2 regions of the Shewanella sp. MM_2022_3 genome follow, and region 1 is predicted to be linked to the other one. Evidence: riboswitches for the same ligand, from Rfam matches in the RefSeq annotation. Region 1 holds a riboswitch; the other holds the start of a gene.

Region 1 (4,392 bases):
TATCGGATAACGTAGCGCAACATATTCAACAACTCACGTTTTCAGCAACGACAAGGAAATAAGTTATGCAGTCTTATTCAATTCCTCGCCCTTTGGCATTGGTAGCAGCCTTAATCGCCCTACAATTAACGGCTTGTAGTCAGCCGAAACCCGTAACCGTATTCGAAAATGATAAGGAAGCCTTATTGCAGTTTGATAACGGTAAACTGCTCCAATTTAAGGAAAATCCGAGTCCACAGTACCGCCATATTCCCTGTGATTTACCCGCTGTCGAGACTGTGGTCACCAATAGTTCGGCCTTTGCGGCGTTAACACAATCCGGTGAGGTGATCACTTGGGGTGATAGCTATGCTGGTGGCGATAGCCGCGAGGTGACTGAGCAGCTTAAGCAAGTTAAGCAAATCGTCTCGATTAAAGATGGGTTTGCCGCGTTACGTCAAGATGGCACTGTGGTGTTCTGGGGCAATGCGGGGAAATATCGCCTCGACAAAGCCCTACAAAACCGCATGACCAATATTACCAAGTTGTTCGCCAATCAAGAGGCCATTGCCGCGCTAGATGCCACAGGCAAGGTACATACTTGGGGTTATGGCCCCTACGGCGGCAATAGTTTGCATGTGCAGGATCAATTAGTTGATGTCGTCGATATCTTTGCCAGAGGACGCAGTTTTGTCGCCCTTAAAAAACAGGGCAGTGCTGTGATTTGGGGGCAGGTTGAAGAGTCGACCAATATGAAAAAGTTACTCCCGCAGCTTACGGATGTGGCGAAGATCGAATATTTTCAACACACCTATGCCGCCTTGAAAAAGGACGGTACTGTGGTGAGTTGGGGCTGGCGCAGTGATGCTTACTCGATCCGCAGCGCCTTAAAGGATGTGGCGAGTATGACGGCAAACAATTGTGCCTTTGCGATTTTAAGTCCTACGGGGGATGCGCATTTTTGGGGCGATGGCATTAACTGTGGTGTCGATTGGATTAAAAAAACCGACATTACAGGCGTGAAGGAGATTATCAGTGTCGGCTCAGGGTTTTTATTACTGCGGGATAAGGCCGTGCCGCAAATTGTGGCCGACGACACTGACTACGCGTATATGTTTGGGTTTCACTATGCCCAAGAGATTCTTGATAAATATTGGCAGGAAGGAAGTGTTATTACTCAAGGACCATCCTCCTTTGTGTTTACGCGTCCCGATGGCAAAGTGGTGCCCGTTGGATATCGCGCCAACCGTGATAATGTGGAAAAGTTAATGGCACGTATTCCGCGTCTCACGTGGTTAGATGGCGCAAATGACGGTTATGTTGGCATTAGCGACAAGGGGGAGTTGGTCTCTTGGTCGATGAATTTGCCCATGTTCGACAAGTCGCCTGTGCAACCTGCTGACTCGTTAGTGATTAAGCCGCTGGATTTAAGCCCGGTTGCCCAATGCGAAACCCCTGAGCAGCGTCAGGCGATTTTAAGTAAAGACAGACCCCAACCAGCGGCAAAAAACTGGGATGGCGTTTTCTAACTCATGTGAGCTTTCTCGCCAATCTGAGATTAATGGACTTTCATCCGTATAGACGTCTATAATGCGCGCGCTTAGGTCTTTAATATTCTGAGCCTTGTTGGGCGTTAACAGGTTTGACGCCCTTTGAACCTAATTTTGAGTCAACCTTCTGTGGTGCTTGCGATGATGAAGTCGCGAGATAATCGGGAAGCCAGTGAAATTCTGGCACTGCCCCCGCAACGGTAAAAGGTGAGAGACGACCGCATTTGATAGGCGTTCACGATGAACACTGAAATCGAGTGTGTAAAGGTCAGTTTCGCGTTCATCTCAAGTTGAGATGGATATAGCCTAAGTCCGGAGACCGGCCCTAAAGGTGTTTTTGAGATTTCGGTGGGCAGATCTCAAAATGCGATAGTGACTATCAGTGTTTTCTACTGAATCAACGGTATCGTGGCGCTAATGCCCCGTTTTCCTTGTAGGAGTTAAAGGTAAAATGGGAACACATCCAACCAAAATTGCGCTGCTGATTGGCAGCCTTTGCAGTGTATCAATTATCGCGCCCGCTGTGGCTGCTGATGAAACTCATGCCGCCAACGTCGATGAGCATATCGTGGTGATTGGTCGTGCTGATAAGACCCCGTTAAATATTGCCGCTAATGTGAATGTGATTGATGCTGCGGCGATTGAAATGAGTGGCGCGACTAATTTGACTGACGTCTTACGTGGTCAGAGCGGTATTCAAATTTCGGATAACAATATTGGTACTAGCTTTGCGATGCGCGGTTTTAGCGCCAGCGCTGCGGTAAACAACACCTTGATTTTGCTCGATGGTCGCCGTCTGAATAACATTGATATTGCTGCGCCTAGCCTGAATGCAATTCCCTTAAATCAGGTTGAACGCATCGAGATTTTATCCGGCAGTGCGGGCGTGCTCTATGGCGATCAAGCCGTGGGTGGCGTGATCAATATTGTGACTAAATCGCCTGAGAATACGGGTGGCAGCGTGCAATTATCCGGCGGTAGCTTTAATACCTATGAAGGTCGCGGCGATGTGTCTGGCGCAATCAACAAGGATTGGCGCTATTTCTTGACCGGAAGCTACAACCAAGGTGACAACTATCGTCAGCATAATGCCAATGAAACGGGCTCTATCCTTGGCCGCATTCAATATAAAACGGCGACTGATTCTTTCTTTGTCGAAACCAGCTATTACGATGATGACCGCGAAAATCCAGGGGCATTGACTAAAGATCAATTTAAAGACAACCCACGTTACTCTGGGAACGATAAGCAATATTCCCATGAAATGACCACTGCGGCGCGTACGGGCTATCAGCATCAGCTTAATCAAAACTGGGCATTAGCGGCGGATCTAGATTACAGCGATACCTTAGTCAGCTCACTCAATTGGGGCCAGAGCCATAATACTCGCTCACTGCTGATGTTTAGCCCTAAGGCGCTTGCCAACTACAGTACCCGTCAAGGTGAGCTAAACCTAGTGACTGGTTTGGATATCAGCCGCGGTAAAGCCGAGTTTGACTCTATGGCGCGCAGTAACGTGCAGGATATGCAAAGTGCTTACCTGCAAGCCACTGTGCCGTTAAGTCACACCTTAAGCTATGTGGTGGGCGGACGTTACGCGCGGGTGACTGACGATCTGGTCGATGGCAATGTGTATCCAAACGGTATTGATTTAGATGAAGATGCCACTGCATTCGAGTTCGGTTTAAATTACCGTCCGAGCGCCGAGCACAGATTCTATCTACGTGGCGATGAAAACTTCCGTTTCGCTAAGGTGGATGAGCAAGCCTACACTCCGAAAGATGTGTATGGCTTAAAGCCGCAGACCGGCCGCTCCTATGAAGCTGGTTGGGATTGGGCTGTTGCCAGCCAAACTTTGCGAGTGAGCCTATACCGCCTCGATTTAGAAGATGAAATTGTCTTCGACCCGAGTGCTGAAAAACCTGTTGGGGGCAGCTTCCAAGGCGCTAACGTCAATGCCGATGCTTCACGCCGTTATGGCGCGAGTGCCGATTGGGATTGGCAGGTGACTAAAGCGTTGCAACTAGGTCTTGAGTACAACTATATCGATGCCGAATTTACCGATGGGGTAAATGATGGCAAGAAATTGTCTTGGGTGGCCGAGCATTCGGGACGCGGTTATGTCAGCATGGATTTTGCCGAACATTTTCAAGTCTTTGCCGAGGCGATTTATACGGGCGATCGCTTTATCGAAGGCGATAATGCTAACCAAGGCGATAAATTGGCTAGTTATGTCTTAGGTAACTTGGCACTTAACTATACCCGTGACGCTTGGTTAGCGAGCCTGCGTATCGATAACCTGTTTGATAAAGACTATGTCAGTGCTGGTTATTATGCTGGTGGAACCTATGACGGCTATTACTCAGGCCGAGGCCGTGATATTCGCTTGACGGTAGGTTACCGCTTCTAAGCCGAATCCTGATAATTAAGTGATTTAGCGCATTTTAAAGCCAGACGTTGTCTGGCTTTGTTATTTCTGCTGTTGGGTGCAGAGAAAAATCATTTTTACGGGTGTAATATAGGCTAAGTCGTTGCTTATACTATAAAGCACATCATCTTTAGGGTTAACGCAATTATTCTACGACTTAGTGCTGAAATTCTTTGTAGTTTGGGTATGATGTGAGCGGTATTCGAATCATCTTATAGCTAATTAACAGGTGTAAAGTGTCCTATGACAGATCTTGAGCAACAGGTTTTTACTCAAGTGAGAGCCATCATAGCGAATGAAGAGCAAGTCATTGGCCGCCGTGGGATCTTAATTCCACTGAAAAAGGCCATTCTTGCCGAAGGCGATATTCGTAATGTGATCGATATTATTTCGAGTGATCCCGCGTTAGCGGCCCATATGTTGATGCGCAGCAAT
Region 2 (4,392 bases), on a different contig from region 1:
TCATCACTGGCAAACGCGCTGGCGAATTTGCTCCAAAGAGTTCATCGAACACGGTTTCGATGGCAAATAGCGCGGCTTTGGCGTTTAAGGTATCGAAGATGGTCTCGACCATAATGATATCGGCGCCGCCTTCAATCAGCGCGCGGGTCGATTCGCAATAAGCGGTCACTAACTCATCAAAGTGGATATTGCGATATCCAGGATCGTTCACATCTGGGCTGATAGAGCAGGTACGGTTAGTGGGTCCTAACACACCGGCAACATAACGTGGTTTCCCCGTGGCTTTTTCGATTTCATCACAGGCCTCACGGGCGAGGCGCGCACCTTCACGGTTAATTTCGGCGGACAGCGACTGCATATCGTAGTCGGCCATGGCGATAGTGGTGGCGTTGAAAGTGTTGGTTTCAATAATATCGGCACCGGCTAATAGGTAGTCGGTGTGAATTTGTTTGATGATGTGTGGCTGCGTGAGCACTAAAAGATCGTTATTGCCCTTAACGTCGGTATGCCAATCCTTGAAACGCTCGCCACGGTAATCGGCTTCTTCTAGCTTGTAGCCTTGGATCATAGTGCCCATGGCGCCGTCTAAAATCAGAATGCGCTTTGACAACTGGTTGCGAATGTCTGCCAGTGTTTGGCTGGCTCGATGGAGAGATATCGCCATAAATGATTACCTTTACTACAGCTAAGTTGAGTCCAAAGTACGCAATTGTGCGCTACATTGCATTTTATTATTAACGTCGTGAGCTTTTGTTTTGGACATTTAAACGTATAGACGTCCATAATACGCGACATCGGATTGTCAGGGCAAGGTGAAAGTCATTAGGAGCGAGAATCGAGAATCTAGAATCTAGAATCTAGAATCTAGAATCTAGAATCTAGAATCTAGAGTTTAGGTCCTAAGATTTTTAAAAGGCATATATGAAACAAGTTCGCTTATTACTGTTACGCCATGGGGAATGCGAGGGCGGGGCCATTTTACGTGGCAGAGTCGATGTTCCACTGAGCGAGAAGGGCTGGCGGCAGATGTTGGCAGCCGTCGCTTTGCAGGCCAGAGAGTGCCACGGTATTTACAGCTCTACCTCAAGGCGCTGCGCTGAATTTGCCAAGGGGTTGGCGCTGGAGCCGCATTCCAGCTTGTCTGAGAGTTCACATTTAGCTGCACCAACGCCTTCGCCGCTTGAGGTCAACCTGCTTGAGGATCTACAAGAAATGGATTTTGGCGATTGGGATGGTCGCTTGCTCGATGAGTTATATCAACAGGATGGCGAGCGCATGGCGGCCTATTGGCAAGATCCTTGGGCCGTGTCGCCGCCCAATGGTGAAACGATGGCAAGTTTCGAGGCTCGTATCGATGGCGCAATAGAGCAGATCCTCAATAAAGAGTTTGCCCTGCTGGCGTTGGATGATGAACAGGCCCACGGCGAGTGTAATGCTAATGTACCCACAGCCAATATCTGGATTCTGACCCACGGCGGAGTGATCCGTCATTTAATGGCAAGAGCGTTGGGGGCGGTGAGAACGGTAGGGTTTTACAGTCAACTGACTTTACCGGTTGCCGCGGTGGTGACGATTAATGTACTCGAAGATAAACATGGAACTCGATACTGGCGCTTAGACTGGCCATCGGGCCATGCTGATTGAGTTAGAAATCTCATGCTAAATGGGATGATGAACATTTTCTGATTTAAACTGCATTGCCTAATGAGCAAGATATAGGATAATGCTTTTCCCTGACGTTTGAGCCAGATAGCACATTGTGTTCGCTAAGTTTAAATGTCGCAGAAATAGGTGTTGGGAATTTCGCTTTATCCTGCGCTATTCGCTTAAGGCAATAGTCGTTATAAACGCCGAATCAACCCAAACATAATAGGGAATCGGGGTGCTGCCCGTCAGCCAGCCCGAACTGTACCCGCAACTGTGAGTAGTTAAAAGAAGTGCCTAGAACCTAGAACCTTCTTTGCTACAAGTCAGGAGACCTGCCTATTTCTGTTTTCGCTGCGCGCAGCCTTAGTTCTCGAGCGGGTGACTCGAGGGAGCAGAAAATGATATTGATACGTTTCGCCCTGTGGCCCATGGTGCTACTGGGTTTGGGTACAAAATATGCCTGTGGGAGCTGCTTTTAATGAAGCCTTCCACGTCAACAGATGTGCAATCTTCGGCGGTGCTAACTAATGTGGCACTCAATGTCAGCCAATTAAGTTGGACCATCGAAGGCAAAACCATTCTTTCTGGGATTAACTTTGCCCTACAACGCGGTGAAATGCTGGGATTAATCGGCCCTAACGGTGCGGGTAAATCCAGTTTACTGCGTTGTATATATCGTTTTATTCGCCCAACTCTGGGGCAAATCAGTTTGTTTTCGCAGGACATTAACGAGCTTTCGCCCAAGGCATTTGCCTGTAAAGTAGCTGTGGTGCAGCAGGATACGCCGCACTATTTTGATATGACCACAGAGCAACTCGTTGCTATGGGGCTCACGCCCCACAAAGGAATGTTCGATACTAATTCCAGCGGTGATAGTGAAAAAATTATCAAGGCGCTTGAAAAGGTAGGTCTTAGCCATAAGCGCTATCAGCAATATGAACGGCTCTCTGGCGGCGAGAAACAACGGGCACTGATTGCACGCGCTATCGTGCAACAACCTCAGTTACTGATTTTAGATGAACCCACAAACCACCTCGATGTGCGCTATCAAATACAAATTTTGGAGCTGGTTCGAAGCCTTGGTATTAGTGTCATTGCCTCTATTCATGATCTGAATTTAGCAAGTGCCCTGTGTGATAGTTTGCTGCTACTGGATAAGGGGCAAGTGAGCGCCATGGGTACGCCGAGTGAGGTATTAACAGAGGAGCGCATTGCCCAAGTTTTTGGGGTTTGCGCCCAAGTGATGCCCCATCCACAACATGCCAATCCTTTAATTAATTACTTTTATGGTTATCAAAAATCACCGACGGATGATGTGGTTGTATCCGCTCCCCATAACATCAACGGGGAGATAAACACGCCATGATTGACACGTTTAAGCTGATAATGATGAATCTTTTAACCCATATTTTAACGCCATTAACCCGCCAGCAATGGCTGATTCTTGGCTTGGTGGGTTTTGCTCTGCTGACCCCGATTGCGGCCGCCAGTTTTGGCGCGGCAAATATCAGCTTTTTAGATGTGCTGCATGTGTTTATTAAACTATTCAATCAATTTTTCGCCAACGACGATGCGTCAACTACCGCCTCGATGACGGAGCGGATTGTGATGGAATTAAGGTTGCCACGGATATTGCTCGCGTTTGTGGCGGGGGCGGGGCTGTCTTTAGCGGGCAGTGTGCTGCAAACCGTAACGCGCAATCCGCTTGCTGACCCTTATTTATTTGGCATCAGTTCAGGTGCCTCCTTTGGCGCTGTGGTGATGCTGACCTTGTTTACTGGCTCTGGTCTATTCGGTAATGCGGGCGTTATTGCCAATTCGGGGATTTTTAGTGGCTCTGGAATGTTTGCTGGGCTCCTGTGGTTTAGTTTGCCTTTCGGCGCTTTTATTGGTGCCAGTTTATCCGTTCTTATTGTTCTCGCCTTGTCAGGGCTTGGGCTCAACAGCCAAGTTGAGCGCATGCTGCTCTCTGGGGTGGCAACATCGTTTATGTTTGGCGCATTAACCAGCTTGCTGTTGTATTTTGCCAGCCCGCAGGCCACGGCATCAGTGCTTTTTTGGAGTTTGGGCAGTTTTGCTAAGGCCAGTTGGCCGCTCTTAATTTTGCCATCTATCGTTGTATTGGTGAGTTTTTTTATCATCCTCGGTTGGAAGCGGCAGATTATGGCCCTGCAGGCGGGGGATGAAACGGCCCACACCTTAGGGGTGAATGTACCTAAATTACGCCTCAATATGTTATTGCTCTGCTCACTAATTACCGCCGTTTTAGTGGCGACCTGTGGTGGCATAGGTTTTGTTGGATTAATGATCCCCCATACGGTGCGCTTGTTATTTCCCGGGCGTCAGCCCATTTTGCTCACCGCGTTAGTGGGCGGCTTGTTTATGGTGTGGATTGATGTGCTCGCGAGATGTTTGCTGGGCAATCAAGAACTGCCCGTTGGGATTATCACCGCCTCGATAGGTAGTTTTTTCTTTTTGCTGATTTTGCGTCGGCGCAACTAATCGAACTCGCGTTTTTCGCAGAGGATTAGCTAATTTAGTACTAAGTGTGTATGGAAAATAGCCGCTGTATGCGTCGTAGTTGTTATCGAACGAGTTATTGAAATCGAACGAGTTATTGAAATCGAACGAGTTATTGAAATCGAATTAGTCACTGGAGTGTGAATGTCTCAATCAAGCCTGTCATTTCAAATCGAGCCTGTGAGTAAAGCGCAGGATCAGGTTATTCAACAAAAAATCGATCTT

What was found. Region 1 has a riboswitch for cobalamin ahead of MMG82_RS19255 (TonB-dependent receptor). Riboswitches for the same ligand answer to the same signal wherever they lie in the genome.
Region 2: linked by a shared signal. The riboswitch ahead of MMG82_RS13745 (ABC transporter ATP-binding protein) and the one ahead of MMG82_RS19255 (TonB-dependent receptor) in region 1 are both predicted to bind cobalamin.

Annotation. Positions count from the first base shown of each region.
Region 1 covers NZ_JAKZGV010000060.1:694-5,085, reverse strand. The annotation lists gene MMG82_RS19265 (hypothetical protein) at 1-62, shown strand, start outside; gene MMG82_RS19260 (hypothetical protein) at 66-1,508, shown strand; cobalamin riboswitch at 1,643-1,872, shown strand; gene MMG82_RS19255 (TonB-dependent receptor) at 1,981-3,939, shown strand; gene MMG82_RS19250 (HDOD domain-containing protein) at 4,201-4,392, shown strand, end outside.
Region 2 covers NZ_JAKZGV010000027.1:4,635-9,026, forward strand. The annotation lists gene metH (methionine synthase) at 1-664, opposite strand, end outside; gene MMG82_RS13740 (histidine phosphatase family protein) at 922-1,644, shown strand; cobalamin riboswitch at 1,820-2,002, shown strand; gene MMG82_RS13745 (ABC transporter ATP-binding protein) at 2,126-3,013, shown strand; gene MMG82_RS13750 (iron ABC transporter permease) at 3,010-4,149, shown strand; gene cobT (nicotinate-nucleotide--dimethylbenzimidazole phosphoribosyltransferase) at 4,312-4,392, shown strand, end outside.